Regions from separate parts of the Blastococcus montanus genome, predicted to be linked through region 1. Evidence: riboswitches for the same ligand, from Rfam matches in the RefSeq annotation. Region 1 holds a riboswitch; each other region holds the start of a gene.
What was found. Region 1 has a riboswitch for cyclic di-AMP ahead of ABDB74_RS06835 (peptidoglycan DD-metalloendopeptidase family protein). Riboswitches for the same ligand answer to the same signal wherever they lie in the genome.
Positions count from the first base shown of each region.

Region 2: it holds a riboswitch for cyclic di-AMP, as region 1 does, so the genes downstream of both, ABDB74_RS11460 (C40 family peptidase) here and ABDB74_RS06835 (peptidoglycan DD-metalloendopeptidase family protein) in region 1, are expected to answer to the same signal.
Region 3: it holds a riboswitch for cyclic di-AMP, as region 1 does, so the genes downstream of both, ABDB74_RS12050 (transglycosylase SLT domain-containing protein) here and ABDB74_RS06835 (peptidoglycan DD-metalloendopeptidase family protein) in region 1, are expected to answer to the same signal.

Region 1 covers NZ_CP155551.1:1,387,519-1,397,808, forward strand. Annotated here, with positions in the region: gene ABDB74_RS06815 (hypothetical protein) at 1-514, shown strand, start outside; gene ABDB74_RS06820 (alpha/beta hydrolase) at 501-1,901, shown strand; gene ABDB74_RS06825 (hypothetical protein) at 1,986-2,363, opposite strand; tRNA gene ABDB74_RS06830 (tRNA-Ile) at 2,604-2,677, opposite strand; cyclic di-AMP (ydaO/yuaA leader) riboswitch at 2,826-2,983, shown strand; gene ABDB74_RS06835 (peptidoglycan DD-metalloendopeptidase family protein) at 2,994-4,226, shown strand; gene ABDB74_RS06840 (VTT domain-containing protein) at 4,268-4,942, shown strand; gene ABDB74_RS06845 (maleylpyruvate isomerase N-terminal domain-containing protein) at 4,936-5,832, opposite strand; gene ABDB74_RS06850 (GGDEF domain-containing protein) at 5,969-7,114, shown strand; gene ABDB74_RS06855 (DUF3145 domain-containing protein) at 7,568-8,068, shown strand; gene ABDB74_RS06860 (carboxyl transferase domain-containing protein) at 8,285-9,697, opposite strand; gene ABDB74_RS06865 (beta-ketoacyl-[acyl-carrier-protein] synthase family protein) at 9,741-10,290, opposite strand, start outside.
Region 2 covers NZ_CP155551.1:2,371,379-2,381,668, forward strand. Annotated here, with positions in the region: gene ABDB74_RS11420 (putative cobaltochelatase) at 1-917, shown strand, start outside; gene cobO (cob(I)yrinic acid a,c-diamide adenosyltransferase) at 917-1,531, shown strand; gene ABDB74_RS11430 (cobyrinate a,c-diamide synthase) at 1,525-2,907, shown strand; gene ABDB74_RS11435 (energy-coupling factor ABC transporter permease) at 2,894-3,586, shown strand; gene ABDB74_RS11440 (energy-coupling factor ABC transporter substrate-binding protein) at 3,583-3,888, shown strand; gene cbiQ (cobalt ECF transporter T component CbiQ) at 3,885-4,622, shown strand; gene ABDB74_RS11450 (ATP-binding cassette domain-containing protein) at 4,619-5,464, shown strand; gene cobA (uroporphyrinogen-III C-methyltransferase) at 5,461-7,092, shown strand; cyclic di-AMP (ydaO/yuaA leader) riboswitch at 7,248-7,390, shown strand; gene ABDB74_RS11460 (C40 family peptidase) at 7,405-8,667, shown strand; gene ABDB74_RS11465 (MFS transporter) at 8,916-10,145, shown strand; gene ABDB74_RS11470 (ABC transporter permease) at 10,153-10,290, opposite strand, start outside.
Region 3 covers NZ_CP155551.1:2,498,158-2,508,447, reverse strand. Annotated here, with positions in the region: gene ABDB74_RS12090 (LLM class flavin-dependent oxidoreductase) at 1-823, opposite strand, end outside; gene ABDB74_RS12085 (hypothetical protein) at 1,078-2,064, shown strand; gene ABDB74_RS12080 (universal stress protein) at 2,159-2,671, shown strand; gene ABDB74_RS12075 (SMP-30/gluconolactonase/LRE family protein) at 2,742-3,662, shown strand; gene ABDB74_RS12070 (TetR/AcrR family transcriptional regulator) at 3,672-4,325, opposite strand; gene ABDB74_RS12065 (NAD(P)/FAD-dependent oxidoreductase) at 4,471-5,967, shown strand; gene ABDB74_RS12060 (SDR family NAD(P)-dependent oxidoreductase) at 5,967-6,809, shown strand; gene ABDB74_RS12055 (50S ribosomal protein L11 methyltransferase) at 6,854-7,510, shown strand; cyclic di-AMP (ydaO/yuaA leader) riboswitch at 7,624-7,761, shown strand; gene ABDB74_RS12050 (transglycosylase SLT domain-containing protein) at 7,961-8,845, shown strand; gene ABDB74_RS12045 (hypothetical protein) at 9,097-9,483, shown strand; gene ABDB74_RS12040 (hypothetical protein) at 9,491-9,922, opposite strand; gene ABDB74_RS12035 (GAF and ANTAR domain-containing protein) at 9,996-10,290, opposite strand, start outside.

The DNA.
Region 1 (10,290 bases):
CCGCGGCGGAGCCCGGCACGGCTGGTTCGCCCTCGGGGCCGGAGTGGTGGCCGGTGCCGTGACGCTGCCCGGGGGGAGCGTCGAGCTGTCGCTGACCCCGGCCGCCGGCCTGGGGCACGAGCTGGCCCGCGCGGTGCCCGAGGCCGCCGTCCTGACCGCGTCGGGGGCACCGGTGGGCGGTGGCGCCGTGCCGGCCGGTCGCCTCCCGCTCGCGCTGCTGGACACCGCCGTCCCGCAGGTCGCCGGGCCGACCGCCGGGGAACGGGCCCTGGCCGACGAGCTGCTGCGGCGCACGGCCGGCTCGCTGGCCTGCCTGGTGGTCGGGCGGGCCGGGGATCCGGTGGGCGCCGGGCAGGTGTCCTGGCTGGCCACGGACGCCGGGTGGGTGGGGCTTCGGCCGGCCGGAACGGCCCGGCAGGCGGTCGACGTGCTGCCGGTGCGGCCGGCCGACCTGGGGACGTGGGTCGCGCCGGCGGTGGCCGCGCTGCTGGAGGCCGCCGATGAGCAGGGCTGAGCTGGCGGTCAGCGGGGGCGCCGGTGGCGTCGAGGCCGACCTGGCCGACCTGGAGACCCTCGCGCGCAGCAGCGCCGCGCTGGCCGAGCTGCTGGCCGGCACCAGCGGCGCCTGCCACGCGGTGCTGGTCGATCCGGACCTGCTGGCCTCCGCGCTGCTCGACCCGGGCGGCGTCGCCCGGTTCGACGCGGCACTGCTCGGGGTGCTGGAGGGGCCGAGCGGGCTGACGGCGCTGGCCGCCGGGCTGGCCGCGCGGGCCGTGGTGCTGCACGCCGCGGCGGCCGCCTACGCGGCCGCCGACGCCGCGCTGGCCGAGCTGGCCGACGACCTGCGCTGGGCGAGCGGCTTCTTCTGGCCGGTCACGGTGGGCGGGCTGCTCGTCACGGGCACCGGCCGCGCAATCGGCGACCCGGCCGGTGCGGACCAGGAGATCGGCGTCCTGCTCGCAGACCCGGAGCGCTGGCTCACCGAGCACCCCGGCCTGGTGGACGACGTGGCCGGCGCCCTGCCCGGGCTGGGTGGACTGGCGAACGTGCTGACCATCGGCGTGGCCGCTCCGTGGCTCGGTGGCGGGGACGTCGGCTCGGCGGCCCGTCGGCTCGGCCGGCTGTGGCCCGACGGCGCCCCCGTCGTCAGCCAGCTCCCCGATGACGACCGCACCGCGGTGGTCACGCCGCCGCGAGGGGTCGACGACCTGCTGCGCGCGCTCGACGCCCGCGCCGGCGGGGCGGGCCCCGGGCAGGACACCGTCGCCGTGCGGGTGCTCACCTCCGCCGACGGCAGCACCGCGTACATCGTCGACATCCCCGGCACCCGCGACTGGAACCCTCCGAGCGCGTCGGTCAACCCGCGGACCGACGACCTGGGCACCAACCTCCGCGTGCTGGGGGGCGGCGTCACGACCAGGCAGCGGGCGATCGCCGAGGCCCTCCGGCGGGCGGGGGCCGGGCCGGCCGACCCGGTGATGCTGGTCGGCCACAGCCAGGGCGGCATGGTGGCCGCGCAGGCCGCCTCCGACGCCGGCACCCCGGACTTCGACTTCGACGTGCGCAGCGTGGTCACGGCCGGTTCGCCGATCGCCCGTGCCGACATCCCGGCGTCCGTGCAGGTGCTGGCGCTGGAGAACGCGTACGACGTCGTGCCGCGGCTGGACAGCCGCCCGAACGACGACAGCCCGAACGTCACGACCGTGATCTTCGAGGTCCAGCACGGCGACATCGGGGACAACCACGGGCTCGAGCAGGCCTACCGGCCGGCCGCCCGTGCGGTCGACCGGAGCGGCGATCCCTCGATCACCGCGTTCCGTGCCGCCGCCGCCCCGTTCCTCGCCGGGCCGGGCAGCGGCACCACGGTGGTCGCCCACGTCTACGCGATCGGCAGGCGGTGAGGCGGTCCTACGTGCTGACCGCCTGGATGGGCGGCAACGGCACCTTCGTGGCGGCCCACACCTCGCTCGCGACGGCCGCCGGCGTCAGTTCTCGAGCACGTCGGTGTCGTCGGCCAGGGCGGCCCGGAGACGGAGCCGTTCGAGCTCGGCCCGCACGGCCGACAGGTCGCCGGACGAGCGCAGCAGGTGCGCGAGCGCACCGGCGTTGTCCGCCCGGGCGGCGCGGGCGAGCTCGTCGAGGAGTTCACGGAGCGCGCCCTCGTCCTCGCCGTGCCGCACCAGCCGCGCGATCCCGTTGACGGTGCTGCGCACGTCCTGCAGGAGCGGGGGGAGCTGGCGCACCGTGTAGTCCAGCAGGACCACGAGGTCGAAGGGGAGCCGCACGAGTGCGACGACGGCGGGCACGGGACCGAACCGGGGCGGGGGCGGCGGAGCCGCCGGACCGAGGTCGTCGCGGGTCATGCATCCGTCCTACCCGCGGACGGGTGGCGACGCACGACTCGCGACAACCGGCGCAGCACGGGCGGAGCGGATCGTCGGTGTCTCGGCCTGAGGTGTTCGTCACGTCGGCGCCGGCGACGAGTGGACGGCGGTCGGCGGGGGAATACCCCCCGGTTGCCGCGGCCCGACGGCCGTCCCGCGGCGGGCGGCCCGGTGCCGACGCTCCCGTCCCAGGTCGTCCGGCGCGGGCGTCGGCGCAGGTGGGGCGGGTGGGGCTCGAACCCACGACCCAGGGATTATGAGTCCCATGCTCTGACCGGCTGAGCTACCGCCCCGGTGGCGACAGCCTGCCAGAAGGGCCCGCCTCGCCGTGGTGCCGGTGGGGCGGACCGACATGGTGCGTTACCACCCTGTGACATCTCGGCTCTTCGCTTGTACCGTTCCTCGCGGCCCGGCCGACCCCGCCCCCGAACCCGGGGGCTCGACCGGGCCCCGCCGAACCGTCCGGCCTGATGGCCGGACGGACCGGGGACCCACCGTTCTTGGGGTGAGTCCTGCCTGCGCACGTACCGGCAGGCAGGTAGGGCCACGTTCCGGCCCGAACCCGTCAGCTGACTCGGTAGGCGGAGTAGAGGAACGGAGAACGTCGCCTTGGCGACCCTGCACCACCTGCACCACCCGACCGGGCCCACGCGGACGACCGGGCGTTTCCGCCGGACCGGACGGCGGGCGGCCGCGCTGACCGCGCTGCTGGCCGTCCCGTGGCTCGGCGCCGGGCCGGCCCTCGCGGCCCCCGGCGCGGCCGTCGACGTGCAGTCCGAGCACGACCGCGTCGCCGCCGAGGTCGCCGGGATCGAGCAGCGGGTGCGGGAGGCCGAGGACCGCCTGCAGCAGATGACGCTCGAGGCCGAGGAGGCCAGCGGGACGGTCCTCGCCACGCAGGCCGCGCTCGCCACGGCCCAGCAGCACGCCGAGGCCACCGCGGCGGAGCTCGCCGCCGTCCGGGCAGTCGTGGCGCGCACCCAGGACGACGTCGCGACCCTCGGCCGGGAGGCGTACATGGGTGGTGACGAGTCGCTCAGCGAGATGGAGATGGTCCTGGACGCCGACGGGCCCGGCGAGCTCCTCCAGCAGGCCGCGACGCTCGACCTGCTGGGCGAGCAGCGGGCCCGGACCCTCGAGGAGATGAGGGTGGTCGAGGCCCGGGAGGCCCAGCTCGACCGCGAGGCCCGGGCGGCCGTGGCGGAGCGGGACGCGGCCGCCCGCGCGGCGCACGAGGCCCAGGTGGCCGCCGACGCCCTGCTCGCCGAAGCCCAGGCCGACTTCGACGCGCTCGCGGCGGAGAAGGCAGCTCTCGACGGTCAGCTGCGCGACGCGGAGATCAGGCTCCTGTCGGTGCAGGGCACCGCCGACCCCGTCGCCACGTGGGACCAGCGGGAAGCCGCCGAGCAGACGGTCAGCACGCTGTCCGCCGCCGGCGGTGGCATCGCGCCGACCCAGGGCCGCGTGACCTCCTGCTACGGGGCCCGGTGGGGGACCATGCACCTCGGTCTGGACATCGCCGCGCCGATCGGCACCCCCGTCCTCGCGCCGGAGTCCGGTGTCGTCCTCCAGGCGGGGCCGGCCAGCGGCTTCGGCCTGGCCGTGGCGATCCAGCACCCCGACGGCGCCATCACCGTCTACGGCCACGTCAACCAGTTCTTCGTGAACCCCGGTGAGGTCGTGGGCGCCGGGCAGCAGATCGCGGAGGTCGGCAACCGGGGTCAGTCCACCGGCCCGCACCTGCACTTCGAGGTGCACCGCGGTGGCCTGTACGCCGATCGGTCGAACCCGGTGCCGTGGCTGGAGCAGCGCGGCGTCTCGCTGGGGGGCAGCTGCAGCTGACCCCGGCGCGGCGGTCGCCGGAGCCCGCGCAGGACCGGGATGTGCGTGCGGCGAGGCAGGACGTCTGGCTGCGCGCCGCCGCGCTGGCCGCGCTGCTGCTCGGCGGTGCGGTGGCGGCGCTCGTCGTCGACCTGCCGTCCCCCGACCGGCTCCGCGCCTGGCTCGACGCGGCCGGCGCGGGTGGCTGGGCGCTTCTGGTCGCCGCGCTGACGCTGGTGCTCCTGGCCCCCGTGCCCCGGTCGGTGCTCTCGGTGCTGGCCGGCGCGGTCCTCGGCTTCGGCCCCGGGCTGGCCGTGGCGCTCGCCGGCGGGGTGCTGGCCGGTCTCGCCGCCTTCGGGCTCGGCCGCGTGCTCGGCCGGCCCGCCGCCGCCCGGCTGGCGGGGCCCCGTCTCCAGCGCGCCGACCAGTTCTTCACCGGCCGCGGGTTCACCGCCGTGCTCGTGGGCCGGCTCATTCCGGTGATCCCGTTCGCGGTGCTCAGCTACGGGTCGGGTCTCAGCGGCGTCCGGCCGGTGCCCTACCTGGCGGCGACCGCCGTCGGGCTGGTCCCGAGCACGGTGGTGCAGGTCGGCATCGGCGCCTCGGCCGGGTTCGTCGTGTCCCGGCTGTCCACGATCACGACCGTGCCGGTCGTCGCCGTCGTCGTCCTGCTCGTGCTGGCCGGTGGTCTCGCGTGGTGGCACCGGCGGCGGGCGGGGGAGCGGCAGCGCTACTGACCGCGGCCGAACAGCCGGCCGACCACGCCCCCCGCCCCGCCCACCGTGCGGGCGGCCAGCTGCAGGATCGGCCCGCCCGGGATGCCGGGCACCTGCTGCACGATGGGCGCCAGCTGGAGCAGCCCGCCGACGTCGTGGACCTTCAGCCTGCGCCGGGCGGCCGCCGGCACCGGGTTCACCCGCCCGGAGGCGGCGTCGAGCAGGAGATCGGCCGCTCCCTCGACGGCCGGGCCCTCGACCACGCCGGCCGGCACCCGGTGCACCTGCCACCCGTTCCCGTCGGCGGCGAAGCCCCAGCCGCCGTCCGGCGTGGCCAGGGTGACCCGGCCACGGATCCCCGTCGAGGCCGCCAGCGCTCCCGTCACGTCGGTGAGGGCTGCCAGGCCGGACTGCAGCACGGCCGCAGACGGTGGCTCGGCTCCGCACGACACGAGGTCCAGCCCGTGCACGGCGAGCTCGTAGGCCTGCCCGAGGACGACGCTGAGCAGCGGCAGCCGCCCGACGACGGAGACCGTCGGCGCGGTGTCGAGCTCCGTCGGCTCCTCGTGGAGGTACCGGGTGGTGGCCTCCCGGTTGCGCCGCAGCGCGGCCAGCACCTCCTCGCGGGAGGCGTCCCGGTGCGCGGCCGTGACCCGGGCGTTCACGGCGTCGGGATCGGGCGGGGTGCCACGTCCACCGGAGCGGGCGGAGGCGATCAGGTCCGCCAGCGCGGCGTGGTCGTCCCAGCAGCCCAGATGCACGCAGATGTCGTGCGCCCGCCAGCCGGGCAGCCGTGAGCGCCGGTCCAGGTCCACCGATCCGGCCCGCGCGAGGAACTCGTCCCACGCGCCGAGCACCATCCCGGCGACCTCGTCCCGGCCCGCGCCGGCCATCCCCTGGTGTCCGCCCACGGCACGCCCCTACCCGGCCCCCGGTCCGGGCAGGCATGGCCACCGTCGCACCCCGGCGGGGCAGGGGGCGTCCGTCCTCACCCCCCGGGGTGAGGACGGCGTCAAGCAGCCGACGGGGCGCGCCGATCGCCTCCCTGTGATCGAGCGAGCGGCACACGACCGCCGAGCGGGCAGTCCCGCGCCGTCCGAGCGGCCGTCCTCGGGCTTCCTGCGCCGCGCGCTGACCGGTGTCCGGAACGGTCTGTACCGTCCTCTCGCCGGGGACGACGCCCGCGTCACCTACTGGGTCCGGCACGTGCGGATCGGGGTGCTCCTCACGGAGTTGGCGGCCCTGGCGGTGACGGCCCACGTCCTGCTGACCGACGGCCTCGCCGCCCGGGACCGGGCGCTGCTGGCCCTCGCGACGGTGGTGCTCGTCTGCACGCCGGCGATCCTGCTGCTCCCGCTGGCGGCGATGATGCGCGACTGGCGCGGCCCCACGCTGTTCTACGCATGGACCCTCGCCTCCGCCGCCGTCGTGATCATCGCCACGCGCCTCGACGGTGGTGCCGGCAGCCCGCTCGACGCGCTCGTGTTCCTGGTCCTCGCCTACACGGCCGTCGCGTACCCGCCCCAGGGCGTCGTGGCCATGGGCAGCCTGATCACCGTCGGCCACCTGCTGCTGGTCGACCTGCCGGGGCTCAGCGCCGGCGGACTCTTCTTCGCGGCGATCACGGGCGTCTTCACGGTGGTCTGCGCGATGTCGTCGGCCAACTCGTGGGCCGCCTACGACCGCCACGTGCTCCTGATCCGCACCCAGGAGCTGCTCGCGTCCACCGATGCGCTCACCGGGGCCCCCAACCGGCGGCTCTTCCGCGAGCGCGTGTCCGCCGCGGTCGACGCCGCGGCCTGGGGCCACCAGTCGGTCCTGTGCCTGGTCGACCTCGACGGCTTCACGACGGTCAACGACGCCGGCGGGCACGCCGCGGGCGACGCGTTGCTCAGCGCCGTCGCCACGGCGCTGGGTGGGGCGGTCCGCGAGACCGACACCGTCGCCCGGCTGGGAGGCGACGAGTTCGGCGTCCTGGCCGACGTGACCGCCGGCTTCTCCGCCGAGGCGCTCGCCGAGCGGTTGCGGGCGGCGGTCGCGCTCACCGGCACCCGGTACCGGGTCACCGCGAGCGTGGGCGTGGCGGAGATCGAGCCGGGCGACGAGGTGGAGGACCTCCTGCACCGGGCCGACGTCGCCATGTACCGGGCCAAGAGCGGTGGTGGCGATCGGGTGAGCGCGGTCGGGGGCTGACGGCAGGCGCCCGATGAGCCACTCGGCGTCGCACCTCGGACACGAAGCGTGACTGCCGGTCGGCGCGGCAGCGCAGGTGGCCCAGCACTTCGCCCCCTCGGTGGCCGGTGGGCTGGTTACCGTGTGTGACGAACGTCTCGGGTCGAGGTGCCGGGTGCCCCGCCGTCCCGTGTGGCGGGCGCAGCCGCCGGTCGCCGGATCCCAGGGGGAGGGGTGGACCGGGTAGACGCCGACTCCATGGCCGTGGTATGGCCGCTGACCAGGGACAAGGCGCCGTGTCGGTGATCAACAACCACTTTCGTCCCACGGGTCGCATCCGGGCTGGCGCGATCGGGTCCCCATCGTGCAAACTTGTCGCGGGAGCCCTGCTCCGACACTGCCGAACACGGCGCGTCACCGAATCGATGGGTCCGTAGGGGAAGACGAGACCGATCGAGTCGATGGAGGTGCCCCGTGCAGCGACGGTCTACCCAGGGTGTCGTCTTCGTGCACGCGTGCCCGAAGGCGCTCTGCCAGCACGTCGAGTGGGCGCTGGAACGCGTCGTCGGCGCGCCGGTCTCCCTGTCATGGGCTGACCAGCCCGCCGCGCACGGTTCCTACCGTGCTGAAGTGGCATGGACCGGTGCCCCCGGTACCGGCGCCAAGCTGGTCGCTGCGCTGCGCGCGTGGCCGATGCTGCGCTTCGAGGTCACCGAGGAAGCCAGTCACGGCAACGACGGCGAGCGGATGTCCTACGTGCCCGGGCACGGGGTTTTCCGGGCGCCGACGAGCGCCAACGGCGACCTCATCGTCACCGAGCAGCAGCTGCGCCACCTGGCGGCCACCGCGAGCTCCATCGAGGCGTTCCGGCACGGGGTCGACCAGCTGCTCGGCGCGGCCTGGGACGCCGATCTCGAGGTCTACCGGCACGCCGGCGACGGTAGCCCGGTCACCTGGCTCCACCAGGTCGTGTAGCTCACCGGTCGAGCAGCAGGAGGCCCGCTGCGCCCGCCCTCGTGGGCGGCCGCGCGGGGACCTCCGGATCACGATCCGAACACGACACTCCGGGCCCGGCCCGGAAGGCGTCGTAGCCTGGAACCGGTCGTCCGGGCGCCGTCGGGGAAGCGGCGCCCGGACGACCTCCCACGTGGTGCGTGAGGTCGCCCGCCACCGGCCGGGCGGCCGGGGCGGTCAGAGCGGGATGTTGCCGTGCGCGCCCCGGCCGAGCGGGGCCGCCGCCAGCGCCTCGATCAGCCGCTGCCGGGTGCGGGCCGGCTCCACCACCTCGTCGACGACGCCGATCTGCAGCGCCCGGTTCACCCCGCCGGCGATCCGCTCGTGCTCCTCGGCCAGCTGCGCGTGCAGCGCCTCCCGCTCCCCGGGAGGGGCGGCGGCGAGCTTCTTGCGGTGCAGGATGCCGACGGCCGCCTTCGCGCCCATGACCGCCACCTCCGCGCCCGGCCACGCGAACACGGCGGTCGCGCCGAGCGAGCGGGAGTTCATGGCGATGTAGGCGCCGCCGTAGGACTTCCGCGTCACGAGCGTCACCCGCGGGACAACGGCCTCGGCGAACGCGTGCAGCAGCTTGGCCCCGCGGCGCACGACGCCGTCCCACTCCTGCCCGACGCCCGGCAGGTAGCCGGGGACGTCGACCAGCACGACCAGCGGGACGCCGAACGCGTCGCACATGCGCACGAACCGGGCCGCCTTCTCCGCCGACGCGGAGTCCAGGCAGCCCCCCAGCCGCAGCGGGTTGTTGGCGATGACGCCGACCGTCCGCCCGGCCAGCCGGCCGAGGGTGGTGACGACGTTGGGTGCGAAGCGCGGGTGCAGCTCCAGACCGGGCTCGTCCAGCACCGCGGAGACGAGCGGCTTGACGTCGTAGGCACGGTTGGTCTGCTCGGGCAGGAACGCGCCGAGGTCGAGGCTGCGCTCCTCCGCGGCCGGGGCGAACCTGCCCTGGGCGGCCAGCAGGTCGACGGCGAGCCGGGCGGTCTCCAGGGCGGTGGCCTCGGACTCGGTGACCACGTGCACCACGCCGCTGCGCCGCCCGTGGGTGTCCGGGCCGCCCAGGCTCTCCATGTCGACGTTCTCACCGGTGACCGAGCGGACGACCTCCGGGCCGGTCACGAAGACCCGGCCGGCGGGGCCCATGATCACCAGGTCGGTGAGCGCCGGGCCGTAGGCGGCGCCACCGGCGGCCGGTCCGAGCACCACCGAGATCTGCGGCACCCGGCCGGAGGCCCGCACCATGGCGGCGAAGACCTCCCCGACCGCGTGCAGCGCCGTGACGCCCTCGGCCAACCGCGCTCCGCCGGAGTGCCAGATGCCGACGACCGGGACGTGCTCCCGCAGGGCGGTGTCGATCGCGTCGACGATGTGCCGGCAGCCGTCGACGCCCATGGCGCCGCCCATGACCGTGGCGTCGGTGCAGAAGGCGATCGCCGGGCTGCCGGAGACGGTGCCGCGGGCGGCGAGCACCCCGGAGTCGTCGCGCGGGCCGAGCTGCTGCATCGACGCCGCGTCGAAGAACCGCCGGAGGCGGTCCTCCGGGTCGCGGGGGTCGGGGGTGGGCAGCGTCGGTGCGGCCTGGACGGTCGTCACGGCGTCTCCTCAGGTGGTGCGGGCCGGGGCCGGGGTGGTGCGCTCAGGCGGTCGTGAAGACCAGCGCGATGTTGTGCCCGCCGAAGCCGAAGGAGTCGTTGACGGCCGCGCGGAGCGTGGCCCGGCGCGGCTCGCGGCGGACGATGTCCAGGGCCTGTACGGCGGGGTCGTCGTCGGGGTCGTCGAGGTTGGCCGTCGCGGGGACGATCTGCTCGCGCAGCGCGAGGATGGCGAACACCGACTCCAGCGCGCCGGCGGCGCCGAGCAGGTGGCCGGTCTGGCTCTTGGTGGCGCTGACCAGCACGTGCTCGCCGAGGGAGGAGCGGATCGCCGCGGCCTCGGCGGTGTCGCCGACCGGGGTGGAGGTGGCGTGCGCGTTGACGTGGCCGATGTCGGCGGGGGAGAGGTCGGCGTCGCGGAGCGCGGCGGTGATCGCCCGGCCCGCGCCCTCGCCCTCCGGGTGCGGGGCGACCAGGTCGTAGCCGTCGGCGGTGGCGCCGGCGCCGGCCACCCGGGCGTGCACGCGGGCCCCCCGGGCGGCGGCCGAGTCGGCGCGCTCGAGCACCAGCGCGGCGGCGCCCTCGCCCAGCACG
Region 2 (10,290 bases), 980 kb from region 1:
TGCCTGAGGACGGCGACGACCGCGAGCCGACGACGGCGCCGCGCGGCGAGGGCGGCGGGCAGGCCGAGGCGGCGCCCGCTCCCGAGCGCTCCGCCGTCGCCCCGGCGGACCCGTTCCGCACCCGCCGGCTGGAGGTCCCCGGCATCGGCGCGGGGGCGGCCGGGCGCCGCTCCCGCGCCCGGGCCGAGCGCGGCCGGGTGGTGGGCTCGACCCACCCGGCCGGCGCCGTCACCCGGCTGCACCTGCCCGCCACCGTGCTCGCCGCCGCCCCGCACCAGCTGGCCCGCGGGCGCACCGGCCCCGGACTCCGCGTGGTCCGGGACGACCTCCGCCAGGCCACGCTCGAGGGGCGCGAGGGCAACCTCGTCCTCTTCGTCGTCGACGCCAGCGGCTCCATGGGCTCCCGGGCCCGGATGACGGCGGTGAAGGGCGCGGTCCTGTCCCTGCTCCTCGACGCCTACCAGCGCCGGGACAAGGTCGGCCTGATCACCTTCCGCGAGGCCGGCGCCGAGCTGGCCCTGCCGCCCACCTGGTCGGTGGAGGCCGCCGCCGCCCGGCTGACCGGGCTGCCCACCGGCGGGCGCACGCCGCTGGCCGCCGGGCTGCTGCGGGCCGCCGAGGTGCTCCGGGTCGAACGGGTGCGCGATCCGCGGCGCCGGCCGCTGCTCGTCGTCGTCACCGACGGCCGGGCCACCGGCGCACGCGGGGGCGACCACCTCGGCGACGCCCGCCGGGCGGCCGGCCTCCTCGCGGCGGCGGACGTCGCCGCCGTGGTCGTCGACTGCGAGTCGGGGCCGGTGCGGCTCGGGCTGGCCGGCGGGCTCGGGGCCGCCCTCGGCGCGCAGACGCTGCGCCTGGAGGAGCTGGCCGCGGACTCGCTGGCGGCGACCGTCCGCAGCGCCCGGGCGGCGGCCTGATGCCCCGGGGACAGGTCGAGGTGGTCCCCGCCGACGGGCTGACCACGCGGCAGCGACGCAACCGCCCCCTGCTCGCCGTGCACACCGGCGAGATGAAGGGCAAGTCCACCGCCGCGTTCGGCATGGCCATGCGGGCGTGGAACCAGGGCTGGTCGATCGCGGTCTACCAGTTCGTCAAGAGCGCGAAGTGGAAGGTCGGCGAGGAGAACGCCCTGACCGCGCTCGGCCGGGTGCACGCCGAGACGGGTGAGGGCGGCCCCGTGGTGTGGCACAAGATGGGCTCGGGCTGGTCGTGGTCGCGCAAGCACGGCGAGGAGACCGACCACGCCGCCGACGCCGCCGAGGGCTGGGCGCAGATCAAGCGCGAGCTCGCCGCCGAGGCGCACCGGTTCTACGTGCTCGACGAGTTCACCTACCCGCTGAAGTGGGGCTGGGTGGACGTCGACGACGTGGTGGAGACGCTGACCGCCCGGCCCGGCAGCCAGCACGTCGTCATCACCGGGCGGGACGCACCGCCGGCGCTGGTCGAGGCCGCGGACCTGGTCGTGGAGATGACCAAGGTGAAGCACCCGATGGACGCCGGCCAGAAGGGTCAGCGAGGCATCGAATGGTGACCGTGCCGCGGATCGTGGTCGCCGCGCCCAGCAGCAACGCGGGCAAGACGTCGATCACCACCGGGCTGATCGCCGCCCTCACGGCCCGGGGGCTGACGGTCTCCCCGCACAAGGTCGGCCCGGACTACATCGACCCGGGGTACCACGGGCTCGCCGCCGGGCGCCCCGGCCGCAACCTGGACATGTGGCTGGTCGGCGACGACCGGATCACGCCGCTGTTCCTGCACGGGTCCCGAGGGGCCGACGTCGCGGTCGTCGAGGGCGTGATGGGGCTGTTCGACGGCGCCGCGCACGCCAGCGTCGAACCCGGCTACGGCTCCACCGCCCAGGTCGCCGCGCACCTGCGGGCCCCCGTGGTGCTGGTCGTCGACGCGGCGTCGCAGGCGCGCAGCGTCGCCGCGCTGGTGCACGGCTTCGCCACCTTCGACCCGACGGTGCGGATCGGCGGCGTGGTGCTCAACCGGGTCGGCAGCGACCGGCACGAGGCGATCCTGCGCGAGGCGCTCGGCTCGGCCGGGGTGCCGGTGCTCGGTGCGGTCCGCCGGATCGAGGCGCTCGCCACCCCGTCCCGGCACCTGGGCCTGGTGCCCGCGGCCGAGAGGTCGGCGGAGGCGGTGCGCACGGTGCGCGCGCTGGGCGCGGTGGTGGAATCCAGCATCGACCTGGACGCCGTCCTGCGGCTGGCCCGCACCGCACCGGACCTGGCCGGTGAGCCGTGGGACCCGGCCGCCGAGGTGACCCCGGTCGCGGGCCGGCCTGTGGTCGCCGTCGCCGGTGGCCCGGCGTTCACCTTCGGCTACGCCGAGACCGCGGAGCTGCTCACCGCGGCCGGCGCCGAGGTGGTGACCGTCGACCCGCTGCGGGACGGCGCGCTTCCCGAGGGCGCCCGGGCGCTGGTCGTCGGCGGCGGCTTCCCCGAGGTGCACGCGAGCGCGCTGAGCGCGAACGTCGGCCTGCGGACGGCGATCGCCGACCTCGCCGCCCGCGGCGGCCCGATCGCCGCGGAGTGCGCCGGGCTGCTGTACCTCTCCGGGGAGCTGGACGGCGAGCCGATGTGCGGCGTCCTGCCGACGACGACGGCGATGCACCCCCGGCTCACGCTGGGCTACCGCGCCGCGGTGGCGCTCACCGACAGCGTGCTGGCCCCGGCGGGCACCCGGGTGCGCGGGCACGAGTTCCACCGCACGCAGGCATCGCCCGCCGCCGGGGCGACCCCGGCCTGGCAGTGGAACGCCGACGGGCCGGAGGGCTTCGTGAGCGCGAACGTGCACGCCAGCTACCTGCACCTGAACTGGGCCGGTTCCCCCGGGATGGCCACCCGATTCGTCGCCGCCGCCGCGCGGCTCCCCCAGGAGGTCGGCCGTGCACATCGCTGAAGGATTCCTGCCGGCCGGGCACGCCCTCGGCTGGACGGTCGCCGCCGCGCCGTTCGTCGTGCACGGCGCCCGGGCGGTGGTGAAGGAGGTGCGGGATAACCCGGAGTCGACGCTGCTCCTGGGCGCGGCCGGGGCGTTCACCTTCGTGCTGAGCGCGATCAAGCTGCCCTCCATCACCGGCAGCTCCAGCCACCCGACCGGGACAGGCCCGGGGGCGATCCTGTTCCGGCCGCCGGTGATGGCGCTGCTCGGCACCGTCGTCCTGCTCTTCCAGGCGCTGCTGCTCGCGCACGGGGGGCTCACCACCCTGGGCGCCAACGCCTTCGCCTTCGCCGTGGTGGGCCCGTGGACCGGGTACCTGGTCTACCGGCTGACCCGCGGGGCCGGCGCCGGCCTGCTCCCGGCGGTCTTCGCCGGGGTCGCCATGGCCGACCTCGCCACCTACGTCACCACGTCGCTGCAGCTGGCGCTGGCCTTCCCCGACGCCAGCACCGGGTTCGTCGGCGCGCTCGTCAAGTTCCTCGGGGTCTTCGCGCTCACCCAGATCCCGCTGGCCATCGGCGAGGGCATCCTCGGGGTGCTGCTCTTCCGCGTGCTGACCGTCAACGCCCGGCCCGAGCTCGAGCGGCTGGGCGTCCTCCGGCCCGCTCCGCTCGTCCCCACCGGAGGTGCCGCGTGACCCGGCGCACGCTCGTCAACGCGCTGCTCGTCCTCGCCGTCGTCGCGCTGTTCGCCGTGCCGCTGCTGGTCGACGGCGGCGCCTCCGAGTACGGCGGGACGGACGCCGCCGTCACCGAAGAGCTGGCCGCCGGCGGGTACGAGCCCTGGTTCGAGTCGGTGTTCAGCCCCGCGGGCGAGGTCGAGTCGGGGCTGTTCGCGCTGCAGGCGGCGCTCGGGGGCGGCGTGCTCGGGTACGTCCTCGGCCGGCTGCACGGCCGCCGCACGGCCCGGCCGAGCGCCGCGGCGGCCGATCCCCGGTGACCGGCCTGGCCGTCGACGACGCCGCGTGGGCCAGCGCATGGCGCCGCCGGGCGCCCGGCGACAAGCTGCTCCTCTGCGCCGGGCTGGTCCTCTGCGCGCTGCTGCTGCCCGCCTGGCCGGCGGCCGTGCTGGTGACGACGACCGCGGTGGTGCTCGCCCTCGGCCCGGCCCGGGTTCCCGCGCGGACCTTCGGTCGGGCGGTGCGGTGGCCGCTGGCGTTCATCGCGGTCGGCGCGGTGACGGCGGTGGTCACGGTGGACGGCGGCGGTCTCGGCTGGGCCCCGGACGCCGTCGCCCGGGCGTTCTCGCTGGTCGGCCGCGCGGTCGCCGGCAGCTGCGCGGTGCTCCTGCTCGCCACCACCACCCCGATGTCGGACCTGCTGCCCGCCCTGCGCCGGCTGCGCGTGCCCGCCGCGGTCGTGGAGGTCGCCGAGGTCACCTACCGGCTGCTGTTCGTGCTGCTCGACAGCCTGCGCACCATCCGCGAGGCGCAGACCGCGCGGATGGGCTGGTCCACACCCGGGCGGTCGTACCGGTCGGCGGGGATGCTGGCCGCCGCCGTGCTCACCCGGTCCTGGGACCGCGCCCGCCGGATGCAGGAGGGGCTGGCCGGCCGGGGGATGGAGACCGGCCTGCGAGGGCTGCCCGAGGAGCGGCCGTCGTCCCGCCCGTTCCTCGCCCTCGGCCTGGCCCTGCCCGCCGGGATCACGGTGCTCACCCTGGTGGCGCGGTGAGCCACCGGTCGCTGGCCGCCACGGGGCTGGTCGCGGGCTACCCGGGGGCGGCCCCGGTCCTCGACGGCGCCGCGGTCACCGTGCCCGCGGGACGGCGGCTGGCGCTGCTGGGCGCCAACGGCTCGGGGAAGACGACGCTGCTGCGCTGCCTGTCCGGAGCCCTGCGCCCGGCCGCCGGCACGGTGACCGTCGACGGCGCGCCGTTGGTGCACACCCGCCGCGGGTTGCGGGACCACCGGCAGACGGTCCAGCTGGTGCTGCAGGACCCCGACGACCAGCTGTTCAGCGCGTCGGTGACCCAGGACGTCTCGTTCGGGCCGCTGAACCTCGGGCTCGCCGAGGACGAGGTGCGGGCCCGGGTGGCCGAGGCGCTGGACCTCCTGGGGGTCGCCGACCTGGCCGCGCGGCCCACGCACCAGCTCTCCTACGGCGAGCGCAAGCGGGTGGCGATCGCCGGCGCGGTGGCGATGCGCCCCTGCGTGGTCCTCCTGGACGAGCCGACGGCCGGGCTGGACCCGACCGCGGTCGCCGACACCCTCGCCGCGCTCGCGCGGTTGCAGGAGCACGACTCCACCGTGGTCATGAGCACCCACGACGTCGACCTCGCGCTGGGCTGGGCCGACGAGGTCGCCGTCGTCGTCGACCGCACCGTGGTGCAGGGCGCACCCCGCGAGGTGCTCGGTGACGGCGCCCTGCTCGGCCGCGCCCGGCTGGCCCGGCCGTGGGCGCTCGTGGTCGGCGCCCGGCTGCACGCGCTGGGCCTGCTCCCCGACGGGCCGTTGCCGCGCGACGCGGGCGAGCTGCTCGCCGCGCTGCCGGACCGCCCCGGGGTGCGCGCATGAGGACCGTGGGCATCGGGCTGGCCTCCGGCGTGAGCGCCACCGAGGTGCTGGCCGCCGTGGACGCCGTCCTCCCGCCCGGGAGCGGGCCGGTGCGGCTGGCCACCCTGGACAGCCGCGTCACCGAGCCGGGGCTCGTGGCGGCCGCCGAGCGCCGCGGCTGGCCGCTCACCGGCCATCCGGCCGAGGCGCTGGCCCGTGTCCCGGTGCCGTCGCCGTCCGGGGCGGTCGCGGCCCGCGTCGGCACCCCGTCGGTGGCCGAGGCCGCGGCGCTGCTCGGCGGTGGCGCGCTCGTCGTCGGCAAGACGGTGCACGGCCGGATCACCGTCGCCGTCGCCCGGCGGGCAGCCGACGTCCCGGCGCGGCCCGGCACCCACGACCGAGGAGGACCCCTGACCACCGACCGCGCTCCCGAGGTGCTGCACCCCGTCGGGCTCCGGCTGGCCGGCCGCCGCGTGGTCGTCGTCGGCGGCGGCGCGGCGGCGCACCGCGGGGTGGCCGGGGTGCTGGCGGCCGGCGCGCTCGTCACCGTCGTCAGCCCGGAGGTGACCCCGGCGCTGGAGTCGCTGGCGTCCTCGGGGCGGGTGACCTGGCAGCCGCGGGCGTACCGGGCCGGTGACCTGAACGGCGCCTGGTTGGCGCTGGCGGCGACCGGCGACGCGGACGTCGACGCGGCGGTCGCCCGGGACGCCGAGCTCGGCCGGATCTTCTGCACCCGGGCCGACCAACCGGAGCTGGCCAGCGCCGCCCTGCCGGTCACCGGCCGGGCCGGCGACCTCGTGGTCGCGGTGCACGGCCCGGACGGTCCCCGTGCGGTCGGTGTGCGGGACGCCGTCGTCGCGGGGCTCGGCGACGGCAGCCTGCCCGTCCGGGCCCCGGAGCAGCCGGGCGGCGGCAGCGTCGTCCTCGTGGGCGGTGGCCCCGGCGACCCCGGCCTGATCACCGTCCGCGGCCGGCAGGCCCTGGCCACCGCCGACGTCGTCGTCGCCGACCACCTCGCCCCCCAGGCCCTGCTCGCCTCCCTGCCCCCCGAGGTCGAGATCATCGACGCCGCCAAACTCCCCCGCGGCCGCTCCATGGCCCAGGAACGCATCAACGAACTCCTCGTCGAACACGCCCGCGCCGGCCGCCGCGTCGTCCGCCTCAAGGGCGGAGACCCCTACGTCTTCGGCCGCGGCCTCGAAGAACTCCAGGCCTGCACCGCCGCCGGCATCCCCGTCGAGGTCGTCCCCGGCATCACCAGCGCCATCGCCGTCCCCGCCCTGGCCGGCATCCCCGTCACCCACCGCGGCCTCACCCACGAGTTCGTCGTCGTCTCCGGCCACCTCCCACCCGGCCACCCCCAGTCCCTCGTCGACTGGCCCGCCCTGGGCCGGCTGCGCGGCACCGTCGTCGTCCTCATGGGCGTCGACACCGCCCCCGCCATCGCCGCGGCACTGGTGGAACACGGCCGCGCCCCCGACACCCCCGTCGCCGTCGTCGCCGACGGCTCCACCGCCACCCAGCACTCCGTCCGCACCACCCTCGCCGACCTCCCCCGCACCCTCGCCGAGGAAGGCATCCGCCCCCCGGCCGTCTGGGTCGTCGGCGAGGTCGTGGCCGTGGCCGGATCGGTCGCGGCGCGTCGATGACGGTCGGTGACCGACCGGCACGGCTGACGCGAAAGTTCCGGCCGAATGCGTCCGACCGCATGGTGGCGCGCCGGATCGGGCCCTAGCGTGGGGCGGTCCGGACGGCCCCGCCCGTCGCTCACCGGTGACAGCCGCCCGGACGCCGCCGAACCACCCGCCGGCACCCGCCGGCACCCGGACCGGGGACCCACCGCACCACCGGGGTGAAGCGACCGGTGACCTCACCAGGTCACCGGACGCCGGGCGCCTTCCCGCCCGAACCCGTCAGCTAACCCGGTAGGCGGCCGTGGAAGAAAGGACAACCCGCCGAACATGGCGAGTTCGCTCAGCCCTGCCCACCGACGGATCACCGGCCGCCGGACCCTCCTGGCCCTCGTCGCCGTCGGCGGCGTCGTCCTGACGCCGCTCCCCGCGACCGCCGCTCCCGAGCCGGAGACCTCGCAGGAGGCCGCCGCGCTGGTCGCCGCCCGCGCCCACGACCTGGAGGTCCTCGCCGAGCGGTTCAACGAGACGCGGGAGCACCTGGCGGCCGCCCGGCTGGCCGCCGAACAGGCCACCGAGGAGCTCGCCGCCGCCGAGGCCGCGCTCGCGGCGGCCCGTGAGCAGGTCCGCACGGTGGCCCGCAGCGCCTACACCGGGTCCCGGCTCGGTGCGATCGAGGCGATGCTCACCAGCGAGTCCGCCGCGGACATGGTCGACCGGGTCGGCCTCCTCGGCACGATCGCCGACCACAACAACGGCGTGCTGGGCGAGGCCCGGGCGGCCGGTGAGGACGCCGACCGGGCGCAGGCCGCCGCCGACCGGGCCGCAGCGGACGCCGAAGCGCAGGTCGACCGGGTCACGGCCCAGCGGGCGCTGCTGGACGAGCAGATCGCCGTGTACCAGGCTCAGTACGACCGGCTCAGCGCCGAGGAGCAGCGCGCGTCCCGTGCCGAGGCCGAGCGGCACGCGGCCGAGGTCGAGCGGCACGCGGCCGAGGCGGCGGCGGCTGCCGCCGCGCCGGCGGAGGACACACCGGCGGACGACGCACCGGCCCAGGCGGCCGTACCCCGTGCGGCTCCGGCACCCGCCCCGGCGCCCGCACCCCGCGCGGCTCCCGCACCCGCACCCGCACCCGCTCCTGCGCGCGCTGCGGCACCCGCACCCACGCCCGCGCCGGCTCCCGCACCGCCTCCGGCGCCCGCTCCCGCACCGGCGCCTGCCCCGGTCGCCGGCGGCAGCGGCGCCGCCCAGACGGCGGTGAGCACGGCGCTGGCCCAGGTGGGTGACCCCTACGTCTGGGCGGCGGCCGGGCCGAACGCGTTCGACTGCTCCGGCCTGGTGCAGTACGCCTACGCCGCGGCCGGCATCAGGCTGCCGCACTCGAGCCGGATGCAGTCGACGATGGGCACCCCGGTGTCCCGGTCGGCCCTGCAGCCCGGTGACCTGCTGTTCTTCTACAGCCCGGTGAGCCACGTCGGCATCTACGTCGGCAACGGGCAGATGGTGCACGCCTCCACCAGCGGCGTGCCGGTGAAGGTCGCCTCGATCGACTCGATGGGCAACTTCACCAGCGCCCGGCGGATCGCCGGCTGACAGCCTCGGGAGCATCGCAGCGAGGAACGAGCGAGGAGCGGACCGAGGCGCGGAAGCCGGCCAGAGCCACAGCCGGCTGACAGCCTCGGGAGCATCGCAGCGAGGAACGAGCGAGGAGCGGACCGAGGCGCGGAAGCCGGCCGGAGCCACAGCCGGCTGAAAGCCTCGGGAGCATCGCACCGGCGCGCGGGGTGACCACACGCCCCGCGCGCCGGTGGCCATCGGGCGGCGTGCGACCATCGCGACCCGTGCGGGTCGGGACACGGGGAGACCTCCCCCGCGAGGTCAAGGTCCTGGCGGTCATCGCCTTCGTCGTCGCCCTGGGCTTCGGCATCGTGGCCCCGGCGATCCCGCTGTTCGCCCGGTCGTTCGGCGTCGGGACCACGGCCGTCGGGTTGGCGGTGAGCGCCTTCGCCTTCTTCCGCTTCGTCTCGGCGTTCAGCGGCGGCACGCTGGTCGAGCGGTTCGGCGAGCGCCTGGTGCTCGCCTCCGGGCTGGTGATCGTCGCCGTCACCACCGGTGTGGCCGGGCTGGCCGGCTCGTTCCCGCTCTTCCTCGGGCTCCGCGCGGCCGGGGGCATCGGCAGCGCCATGTTCACCGTGGCCGCGCTCTCCCTCCTGCTGCGGGTCGCACCCCCGTCGCACCGGGGCCGGGCCGCCGCGACCTGGCAGGGCGGCTTCATCCTCGGGGGCATCGCGGGCCCGGCCGCCGGCGGGCTGCTGGCCGAGCTCTCCCCCCGGCTGCCGTTCTTCCTCTACGCCGGCTTCCTGCTGGTGGCCGGCGGCGTGGGCATGCTGATGCTGCGCTCGGCCGAGCCGGACCCCGCCGCCCCCGACCCGGACGACACGGCCGGCCCCGACCTGAGCGCCGGGCCGGTGCGGCTGGCCACCGCGCTGCGCTCCCGGGTCTACCTGGCCGCGCTGGTGGCCAACTTCGGCGTCGGGTGGGTGCTCTTCGGCGTCCGCAACTCGCTCGTGCCGCTGTACGTGACCGAGGAGCTCGGCCGGACGGTCGCCTGGGCCGGCGCCGGCCTGCTCGCCGGGTCGGCCGCGCAGGCGCTCGGCCTGCTGCGCTCGGGCCGGCTGGTCGACGGCTGGGGACGGCGGCCCTCGCTGATCCTGGGCGCCGCGCTGGCCACTGGTTCGATGGCGATCCTGATCCTGCCGCCGGCCATCGCCGCGTTCCTGGTGTCCATGGCGCTCTTCGGGCTCGCCGCGTCGCTGCTCGCCAGCGCCCCGGCGGCGCTGGTCGGCGACATCAGCTCCGGGCGCGGCGGGCGCGTCGTGGCGGTGTTCCAGATGTCGGCCGACCTCGGCGCCATCGCGGGGCCCCTGGTCGCCGGCTGGCTGACCGACGTCGCCGGCTTCCAGGTGGCGTTCGCGGTGAGCACCGGCGTCCTCGCGGCGGGCCTCGCCGGCGGCCTGCTGATGCCCCGGCAGGCGGACCGCACGGCCGCCAGCGCGACCTCCCCCGTCTGACCGGCGGTCAGCGGCTCCGGTAGAGCCGGGTGGTCAGCGGGAGGAACACCGCGGCCAGCAGCGCGGCCACGGCCAGGGAGACGACGACGGCCCCGACGTCGGGCTCCCCCGCCATGAGCGACCGCGACGCCGTCGCCAGGATCGA
Region 3 (10,290 bases), 1.1 Mb from region 1:
TCTCGCGGGAGAAGTCCTCCAGCGAGGGCCCGTGGCCGTACACGGGGGCGTTGTCGAAGTACGGGCGGAACTCGTCCACCGCGTCCTGCGACCTCCTCCGCATGAAGACCTGCCCGCCCAGGCCGACGATCGCCTGGTCGGCCGCGCCGTGGCCGTAGTGCGCGTAGCGCCGGCGGTAGAACTCCACCATCCGCTGGGTGTGCTCCTTCGGCCAGAAGATGTGGTTGTGGAAGAAGCCGTCCCCGTAGTACGCGGCCTGCTCGGCGATCTGGGGGCTCCGGATGGAGCCGTGCCACACGAACGGCGGGACGCCGTCGAGGGGGCGCGGCGTGGAGGTGAAGCCCTGCAGCGGCGTGCGGTACTTCCCCTGCCAGTCGACGACGTCCTCGGTCCACAGCCGGCGCAGCAGGGCGTAGTTCTCGACGGCGAGCTCGATGCCGTTGCGGATGTCCTGGCCGAACCACGGGTAGACCGGCCCCGTGTTGCCGCGCCCCATCATGAGGTCGACCCGGCCGCCGGCCAGGTGCTGCAGCATCGCGTAGTCCTCGGCGATCTTCACCGGGTCGTTCGTGGTGATCAGCGTCGTGGCGGTCGACAGCTGCAGGGTCGTCGTCCGCGCCGCGATCCAGGCCAGCGTGGTGGTGGGCGACGAGGAGAAGAACGGCGGGTTGTGGTGCTCGCCGAGGGCGAAGACGTCGAGCCCGACCTCCTCCGCCTTCTGCGCGATGGCCAGGACCGCGCGCAGCCGCTCGGCCTCGGTGGGCGTGCGGCCGGTGGTCGGGTCCTGGGTGATGTCGCTGACGGTGAAGACGCCGAACTGCATCTCGATCTCTCCGCATCTGGTTGAGAGCGCAATTATCTCTGCCGGGACAACGCGCCGCACCGGTGCCCTATGCCCCGGGCGCCCGAAGGGGGTGGGCGGGGTTCTCGGCAGCGCCCCGTAGTTGTTCCGGTACGCGCCGCCGTGACATCGCCGGACCGCTCGCGACACGGGTCACGGAGCTGTCACGGCGGCCCGCGGGCCCCGTGGCCCTCTGGCAGATTCGCCGTCACCTACTTCCCAGGGGGGCCATCCGGATGCTCCGGCATGTCGAGTTCGTTGCCAACCGTGTGCAGGGCCAGGGTGCGCCTCCGGAGGGGTCCGATTCCCGGACCCCGCAGCCGGCGGGCGCCCTGGAGACGCTGCTGGACCAACGGCCGGCCTTCCGCGCGTCGCTGCGCGGCTACGACCGGCTCGAGGTGGACAACTACGTGGCCTGGGCCGAGGGTGAGCTCGCCGCCGCGCAGCGCGAGCGGGAGCACCTGCTCGACCGGGTCGTCGCCTGCGGCACCGAGCTGGAGATCTCCCGCCGGCTGCTCGCCGAGCAGCCGGCCGGGCGGGACCGCACCGCCATCAGCGATCGGGTGGTGCAGGTGTTGCGGCTGGCCGAGGACCAGGCGGCGCAGGTGCTGGACGCCGCCGACGCCGAGGCGGCCCGGATCTGCGCCGACGCCCGTCTGGAGGCCGACGCCCGGCTGCGCAAGGCCCACGAGATCAAGGAGCTGGCGATCGACGTCGCCGACCAGCTGCGCATGGGCGCCCAGCGGGACCGCGCCGAGGGGCTCGAGGCGCTGGAGAAGGCGCAGGCGGAGGCGGCGGAGCTGCTGCTGGAGGCGGCGGCGGAGCGGGACCGGCTCGCCGCGGAGGCGGCGGCGGAGCGGGACCGGCTCGCCGCGGAGGCGGCGGCGGAGCGGGACCGGCTCGCCGCGGAGGCGGCGGCGGAGCTCGCGGAGCTGGCGGAGCGGTCGGCTGCCGAGCGCCGGGCGCTGGCCGAGTCCGGGGTCGCCGACCGGAACCGGGCCGACGAGCAGGCGCAGCGGGACCGGGAGGCGGCCCAGGAGGCCGCGGCGGCCCAGCTGGCCGCGGTGCGCGCCGAGCTCGACGACCTGTGCCGCCAGCGTGACCTGGCGCGGGAGTCGCTGCGCTCCCTCACCGCCCGGATCGGTGAGGCGCTGCTGGCGGTCGGGGTGCCGGCCGGGGAGCTGGTCCTGGCCGGCGGGCGGTCCGAGCCGGTGTCCGGCTGACCACCCGCACCGCCGCTCCCACGGCCTCCGCTGCCGGGATGAGAGTCTGACCCCAGCGGCGGTCGCGCCAGCGGGCGGCAACGAGGAGGCAGCGGTGGACGAGGTCCGTGAGGACGTGCAGGTCGAGGGTGGCATCGTCGTCGGGCACGACGGCTCCAGGTGCGCCCAGGAGGCCCTGCAGTGGGCCGGGCGGCTGGCTCGCCGGGCGGACCTCGAGCTGCACGTGGTGCGCTCCTGGTCCATGACCACCGCACCGCAGCCGAGCACGTGGGAGCCCGGCTACGTGCCGCCGCTGGTCGATTGGGAGCGGGGCGTCCTCGACGAGCTCACCGCGCACGTCGCCGCGGCCGGCCTGGACCCGGCCGTACGGGTCACCAGCCACGTCGTCCACCGGGCGCCGGTGCAGGGGATGCTCGCCGCCGCGGAGCACGCCGACCTCCTCGTCGTCGGCGCCCGCGGCCGGGGCGGCTTCGCCGGCCTGCTGCTCGGCTCGGTCAGCGACCAGCTGGTGCACCACGCGCCGTGCCCGGTGACCGTGGTCCGCGCCGGCGCCGGCAGCCGCGACTTCGACTCGGCCGAGACCGGGTCCGCCGTCGTCGCCGAGTGACGCAGTCGGCGGCCGTCGGGCAGACTGCCGCCGAGCTCGCGGGACCCCGCGGCGGGAGCGGGGGGACGGCGTGCGCGACTTCAGCGGGGCGACGGTGGTGCCGGTCGGCGAGGGCCCCGAGGACGTGCTCGTCGACCGGGCGGGGCGGGTCCTGACCGGGCTGGCCGACGGCCGGATCGTGCGGCTCGCCGGCCCCGGCGCGCCGGTCGAGACCGTCGCGCGGGTGCCCGGCCGGCCGCTGGGCCTGGAGCTCCTCGGGGACGACGAGGTGCTCGTCTGCGCCTCCGACGCCGGGCTGCTGGCGGTCTCGTCGGCGGACGGGACCGTGCGGACGCTCGTCGACGAGGTCGGCGGGCGCCGGCTCGGGGCCGTCAACAACGCCGCGGTCGCCGCGGACGGGACGATCTACTTCACCGACTCCTCGCAGCGCTTCCGCATCCCGCAGTGGCGGGCCGACCTCGTGCAGCGGACCGCCACCGGCCGGCTGTTCCGGCGGGCACCGGACGGGGTGGTTACCGAGCTGCTCGGTGGGCTGGAGTTCGCCAACGGCGTGGCGCTGGCCGCCGACGAGAGCTGGGTGGCGGTCGCCGAGACCGGCGCCGCGCGGGTCCGCCGGGTGTGGCTCTCGGGGGAGCGGGCCGGCACGGCCGAGGTCTTCGTCGACGACCTGCCGGGTCACCCCGACAACATCGCCCTCGGCTCCGACGGGCTGGTGTGGATCACGCTCCCGAGCCCGCGCGTCGCGGCGCTCGCCGCGATCCACCGCCTGCCCGCGCCGGTGCGGACCCTGCTCGGCATGCTGCCGCCGGCCCTCCAGCCGCGCCCCGGCCGCACGCTGGGCGTCCTCGCCGTCGACGGCAGCGGCCGTGAGGTGCACCGGCTGCAGGGCGAGATCCCCGGCTTCGAGATGCTCACCGGCGTGCGCGAGTCCGGCGGCACCCTCTGGTTCGGCAGCCTGACCGGCAGCACGCTGGCGACCGTCGCGGTCTGAGCCGGCCGCTCAGTCCGGCGTGGCGGTCCCGTAGACCGCGGGCAGCCAGATGCCCAGCAGGACCTCGACCACGTCGGCCTCGGCGACCGCCGGGCCGTCGCCGCTGAAGGTCGCGTAGAGCACCCGCTCGTTCATCGAGGTCAGGGCGACGGCGAGGTCGCGGGCCGGCAGCCCGGGCGGCGCGGCGCCGCGGGCCCGCTCGGCGTCGATCGCCGTGGCGGACCGCTGCACCCAGTGCTCGAACACCGTCGACCAGAGCCGTCGCACCTCGTCGCTGGTGGAGCGGGCCTCCGCCCACGCCACGGTGAGCGCGCGGTGGACCCGGAAGGTCTCGTAGTAGGCGGCGATCGCCCGCGCCCAGCCCTCCCGTGCGCCGGCCGCCGGGCTGCCGAAGGCCTCGCGCATGGCCGTGTCGGCCTCGGCCACGACGCGGTCGAGCAACGACAGCAGGACCGCGTCCTTGGACGGGAAGTAGAAGTAGAACGTCGGCCGGGAGATCCCGGCGCCGCGCGCGAGGTCGTCGACCGAGATCGCCGCCAGGGGTCGCTGGCCGAGCAGTCGCTCGGCCGTGGCGAGGATCGCCAGCTCCCGGTCGTCGCCGGATGGCCGGGCCGGCCGACGGCCGCGCCCGGCGCCGGGCAGGTTCTCCGTGGGCGCCGACATGCGAGGGAGACTAGCCGCCGGCCGCCGGTCTCGACACCGTGTTGACGCTGTCGACAGTATGTCGATAGCGTCGACGGGGGAGTGGCGCTCACGGCGCCGCGCAACCCGGCCGCCGGCCGGGCGGGCGAGAGCGGAGTGTGGGCACATGGGGACCGAGCACGTGGACGTCCTGGTCGTCGGGGCCGGCCTCTCCGGGATCGGCGCCGCCTGCCACCTGGAGGTGGATCGGCCCGGCACCACCTACGCGGTCCTGGAGTCCCGCGCGGCCGTGGGCGGTACCTGGGACCTCTTCCGCTATCCGGGCGTCCGGTCGGACTCCGACATGTTCACCCTCGGCTACTCCTTCCGGCCGTGGGCGGAGTCGAAGGCGATCGCCGACGGTCCCGCGATCCGCCGGTACATCGAGGAGACCGCCCGCGAGTACGGCGTCACGGAGAGGATCCGGTTCCACCACCGGGTGCTCTCGGCCGAGTGGTCCAGCGACGACGCCCGGTGGACGGTGACCGCCGAGCGCACGGACACCGGCGCGACCGTGACGCTCACCTGCTCCTGGCTGTCGGTCTGCTCGGGCTACTACCGCTACGACGAGGGCTACCGGCCGCACTTCGAGGGCGAGGAGCGCTTCCGCGGGACGCTGGTGCACCCGCAGCACTGGCCCGAGGAGCTCGACGTCTCGGGCAAGCGGGTCGTGGTCATCGGCAGCGGGGCGACGGCGGTGACGCTCGTCCCCACCCTCGCCCAGCAGGCCGCTCACGTGACGATGCTGCAGCGGACACCCAGCTACGTGCTGTCCCTGCCCGGCCGCGACCCGCTGGCCCTGGCGCTGCGCTCGCGGCTGCCGGCCCGGCTCGCCTATCCGATCGTCCGGTGGAAGAACGTGCTCACGTCCACCGCGCTCTACCAGCTCAGCCGCCGTCGTCCCGCCCTGGTCCGTGCGCTCGTCCGCCGGCTCACCGCCAAGCAGTTGCCGGCCGGCGTCGACGTCGACACGCACTTCAACCCGCCCTACGACCCGTGGGACCAGCGGCTGTGCCTGGTGCCCGACGGCGATCTGTTCCGCAGCCTGCGCGCGGGCACGGCCTCGATCGCCACCGACCGGATCCGCACGTTCACCGAGGACGGCATCGAGCTCGCCTCGGGCGAGCACCTGGCGGCCGATGTCGTGGTGACCGCCACGGGGCTGAACCTGCTCCCGGTCGGCGGGATGAGCATCACCGTCGGCGGGCGGCCGGTCGACCTGTCCGAGACCGTCTCCTACAAGGGGATGATGATCTCCGGGGTGCCCAACTTCACCATGGTCATCGGCTACACGAACGCGTCCTGGACGCTGAAGGCCGACCTGGTCAACCGCTACGTGTGCCGGCTGCTGGACCACCTGGACGCCCACGGCTACGTCTCGGCCACGCCGGTCGCCCCGCCCGAGGGTGCGGACGCGCCGTTCCTGGACCTGTCCGCGGGCTACGTGCAGCGCAGCCTCGGGGGCCTGCCGAAGCAGGGGGCGCGGACCCCGTGGCGGCTGCACCAGAACTACCTGCGCGACGTCGCGCTCATGCGGCGCGGGCCGCTGGCGGACGAGGGCATGACCTTCCAGCGGCCGGCCGCCGTCGCCACCGCCTCGGACGCGCAGCCGTCGGTGGCGTGATGCGGCCCTACGCGTTCGCCGGCGGGACGGCGGTCGTCACCGGTGCGGCCAGCGGCATCGGCGAGGCGCTGGCGGTGCAGCTCGCCGCCCGCGGCAGCCACCTGGTCCTGCTCGACCGGGACACCGAGCGGCTGGACGGCGTCGCCGCGGGGATCCGGGCCGCGCACCCCGCGCTGCAGGTGACGACGTACGTCGTCGACCTGGCCGACGAGGAGGCGACGGCGGCGGTCGCGCGGACCCTCGTGGCCGAGCACCCCGGGACCACGCTCCTGGTGAACAACGCCGGGGTGGCGCTCGGCGGGCGGTTCGACCAGGTCACCGTCGAGGAGTTCGAGTGGGTGATGGCGATCAACGTCCGCGCCGTCGTCCGGCTGACCCATGCGCTGCTGCCGGTGCTCAAGACCCGTCCAGGCGCCCACGTCGTCAACGTCTCCAGCGTCTTCGGGATCTTCGCGCCCGCCGGTCAGGCCGCCTACTCGACGAGCAAGTTCGCGGTCCGCGGTTTCAGCGAGTCGCTCCGCCACGAGCTGGCCGACGACGGCATCGGGGTCACCGTGGTGCACCCCGGCGGCGTCCGGACCCGGATCGCGGAGACCGCCCGGACCGGTTCCGGGGTCTCGGTGGAGGAGTACGAGGAGGGCCGACGGCAGTTCGCCAGGCTCCTGCGCATGCCACCGGAGCAGGCCGCGGCGAAGATCGTGACGGCCATCGAGAAGCGCCGCCCGCGGTTGCTGATCGGCTGGACGGCGACGGTCCCCGATGTGCTGGTGCGGCTGCTGCCGGGGACCTACTGGCGGCTGATCGCCCGTCGCGCGGGGCGGGCGGGCCCACCGGTGGCCTGACGGCCGCGACCGGCGCCGGCCGGGCGGTGCGGTTGACTGCCGGTGTGGACCTCCCCGTTCCCGCCGCCTTCGTCCGCGCCCACACCCGCCCGGCCCGCCCCGCGCTGGTGCCCGAGGTGGAGCTCCACGTGGCCGCCGACGTGGTGGCCCTCTGGGAGGCGATGGCGACCGAGCAGGGGTACACCGCGACCGACCCGCCGTTCTGGGCCGCGGTCTGGCCGGGCGGTCAGGCGCTGGCCCGGTACGTGCTCGACCACCCGGAGCTGGTCGCCGGCCGCACGGTGCTGGATCTCGGGTCGGGCAGCGGGCTGGTGGCCGTCGCTGCCGCCCGGGCGGGGGCCACCGGCGTCCTGGCCAGCGACGTCGACCCCTTCGCGCTCACCGCGATCACCGTGAACGCGGAGCGGAACGGGACCCCGGGCATCACGCCCGTGGGAGACGTCCTGGGCGCCCCGCCGCCGGACGTGGCGGTGATCCTGGCCGGCGACGTCTGCTACGACCGGGAGATGACCGACCGCGTGCTGCCGTTCCTCGACGCCGCCCGCGGCCGGGGGGCGGAGGTGCTCATCGGCGATCCGGGCCGGGTGTACCTGCCGGAGGACCGGCTGAGCGCTCTGGCCGTCTACGAGGTCCCTGACACCGGGTCCTCGCCGGACCACCCCGCTCAGCTGCGCCGGACGACGGTGTGGCGGCTGCCCTGAGCCCCGCGGACGTCTTTTCCTGCGCCAGGCATTGTCACGGACGGATAACGGTGGTTACCGTGGCTGGGCCCGGCCGGTCGTCCGCTCCCCATTCGGGGAGGTCCGCCGGGCGCCGCCGAGTCGCCCTCCGGGGCGAGCCGGGGACCCACCGCAGCACTGGGGTGAATCGCGCGCCGGGCACGTTCCGGCGCGGGTAGGGCCGTTTCCCGCCCGAATCCGTCAGCTAACCCGGTAGGCGGCCGTCGGAAGAACGGAGAGCCGCCGCATGGCGAGCCTGCGGGTCCACCCTGCACGGATCCGCAGCCGGTCCGGTACCTCGCGCGCGCCTTCCCCGCGCTGAGCTCCGGGCGTCCCGCCCGCCACCCGCGCTGCCACTCGACCACCTCGCAGCAGCACCGCGCCGCTCCGACGGCCGGCTGCTGTGCCCTGCACCTGGAGCAGTCCCACCCCATGAACCTTCGCCCCACCTCCTTCGCCCGCGCCGCGCGTACGGCCGGCGGCCGCCGCCGTTTCGTGGCGGGCCGCCGCCCCGCGCTGCTGCTGGCGGTCGCCGCCGCGGGCGGCCTGACGGCCAGCGTCCTCACCAGCGGCGGCGAGCCCGCTGCACAGGCGGAGCCGCAGCTGGCGCCGGTCAGCATCGCGGAGCAGCTGGGCATCACCGCCGACGCGGCTCCGGCCGATGTCGCCGAGACCGCGGCCGGCTCGCTCCAGCCGCTGGCCGCCAGCCGGAGCGAGCGCGTGGCCGAGCAGGTCGCGGCGGCCGAGGCGCAGGCTGCCGCCGACCAGGCCGAGCTGGACCGCCGCGCAGCCGAGGAGGCCGCCCGTCTCGAGGCGGAGGAGGCCGCCCGCCGTGCCGCCGAGGAGGCCGCACGGGCCGAGGCCGCCCGTGCCGCGGAGGCTGCGCGTGCCGCGGAGGCCGCCCGCGCCGCGGAGGCCGCCCGCGCCGCGGAGGCCGCCCGCGCTGCCGAGGTGCAGGCCGCCGCCCCCCGCGCCGGGCGTGCCGCGCCGGCACCGGCCGCCCCGGCCGCCCCGGCCGCGCCCGCCGCGCCTGCCGGGTCCATCAAGGGCTACGCCATGCAGAAGGTCGGCGGCAGCGAGTTCACCTGCCTGGAGAGCCTGTGGGGCAAGGAGAGCGGCTGGAACCCCAACGCGCAGAACCCGCGCAGCACCGCCTACGGCATCGCGCAGTTCCTCGACTCGACGTGGGCCGGTACCGGCATCGCCAAGACCTCCGACGGCTATCGCCAGATCGACGCCGGGCTGATCTACATCAACAACCGCTACGGCTCGCCGTGCGGCGCGTGGAGCCACTCCCAGGCGAAGGGCTGGTACTGACCCGCGGCTCGTGACGCCGGTTCGGGAGTACACCGGCCGAGGAGTCCGACCGCGGCCGTCGCGGTCGGGGTCGTGCGGCCGGCGTCGCGAGCTGGTCGGCCGGGAGCTGGCCCTGCTCGACGGCCGCTGAACCGGGTGGGGCGATCGATGTCCCGGCGGGCGCTCCCGTGCCCCGGACCGTCGGTACGGGTCGCCCTCGACGGCGACGCGCGCCTAAGGTCGGATCCGGCACGGCAGCCGGAGGGGGAGCGATGACCGAGGCCGACGACGCCGACCGGGCGACCCCGCCGAGCGGGATCGTGGGTCGGTCCGTCGACGAGTTCGTCAACCAGCTGCGCGGTTTCAGCGACCGGGCCCGCAACCTGGCCGGCGCCGTCCCCGGCAGGTTGTCGCTGCCGGCGCTGCCCAGCCCCCCGGGCGCGATGTCCGCCGCGCAGGTGCGGGCGATCGCCGACGTCGTCAGGGCCCAGCGGCAGTCGATCGCGGCGATGACCGCTCAGCTGCAGGCCTTCGACCAGCAGCTCGCGGTGTTCGAGCGGATCCTCGACCCGCTGGTGGAGTGGAGCTCCACGTGGGCGCGGCTGGAGGAGGCCGTCGGCGACCTCGTCCGCCGCGAGCCGCCTGCCGCCGACGGCTGAGGGTGGCTCAGTAGCCGTCGTCCCCGTCCCCCGGGCGGCGGCGCAGCAGCCCGGTCACCGAGCCCACCCGGCTCTGCGCCTGCCGCAGTCCGGAGATGAGCGGCATCAGGTCCTCGTGGATCCGCCGCAGCGTGTCGGGCACGGTGTCGACCGCCGGGTCGTCCAGCACCCGGCCGACCCGCTCGATGCCGGGGCGCAGCGCGCGCACCGGCTCCTCCAGCTCGTCGACCAGGTCCTCCAGCCGCTCGGCCATCCGCTGGGCCGACGCGATCGTCTCCCGCGCCGACGTGGTCGCGGCGGTCAGCTCACGCACCGCCCCGTTGAGGTCGGCCAGCGTCCGGGGCAGCTGGGACAGCGCCTCGGTCTGGGTCTGCAGCAGCGCGAGCAGCTCGCCGAACCCCGGGATCCGGGGCATGCCGAGACCGCGGAAGGGATCCATGTGGCCACCGTCGGGGACCGGTGTCCGGCGCGCAAGCCGACTCGCGGATCCCGGCGGGGGAGGAACCGCCGGCTCAGCGCTCCCGCAGCTCCCCGGTCAACACGAACTCGGCCGCCACGTCACGCAGCTTGGTGTTGGTCTCCATCGACACCCGGGCCAGCAGCTGGAACGCCTGGTCGGCGGTCAGCTTGTGCCGCTCCATGAGGATGCCCTTGGCCTGGTCGATCACCGCCCGGTACTCCAGCGCGGCCTCCAGGTGCTCGGCCCGCTCGACCGCGGTCTCGTAGAGGTACATGTTCGACACCGGACCGACGGCGTACGCGGCCAGGCGGGAGACCAGACCGTGCGTGCGGTCGTCGGAGGCCGAG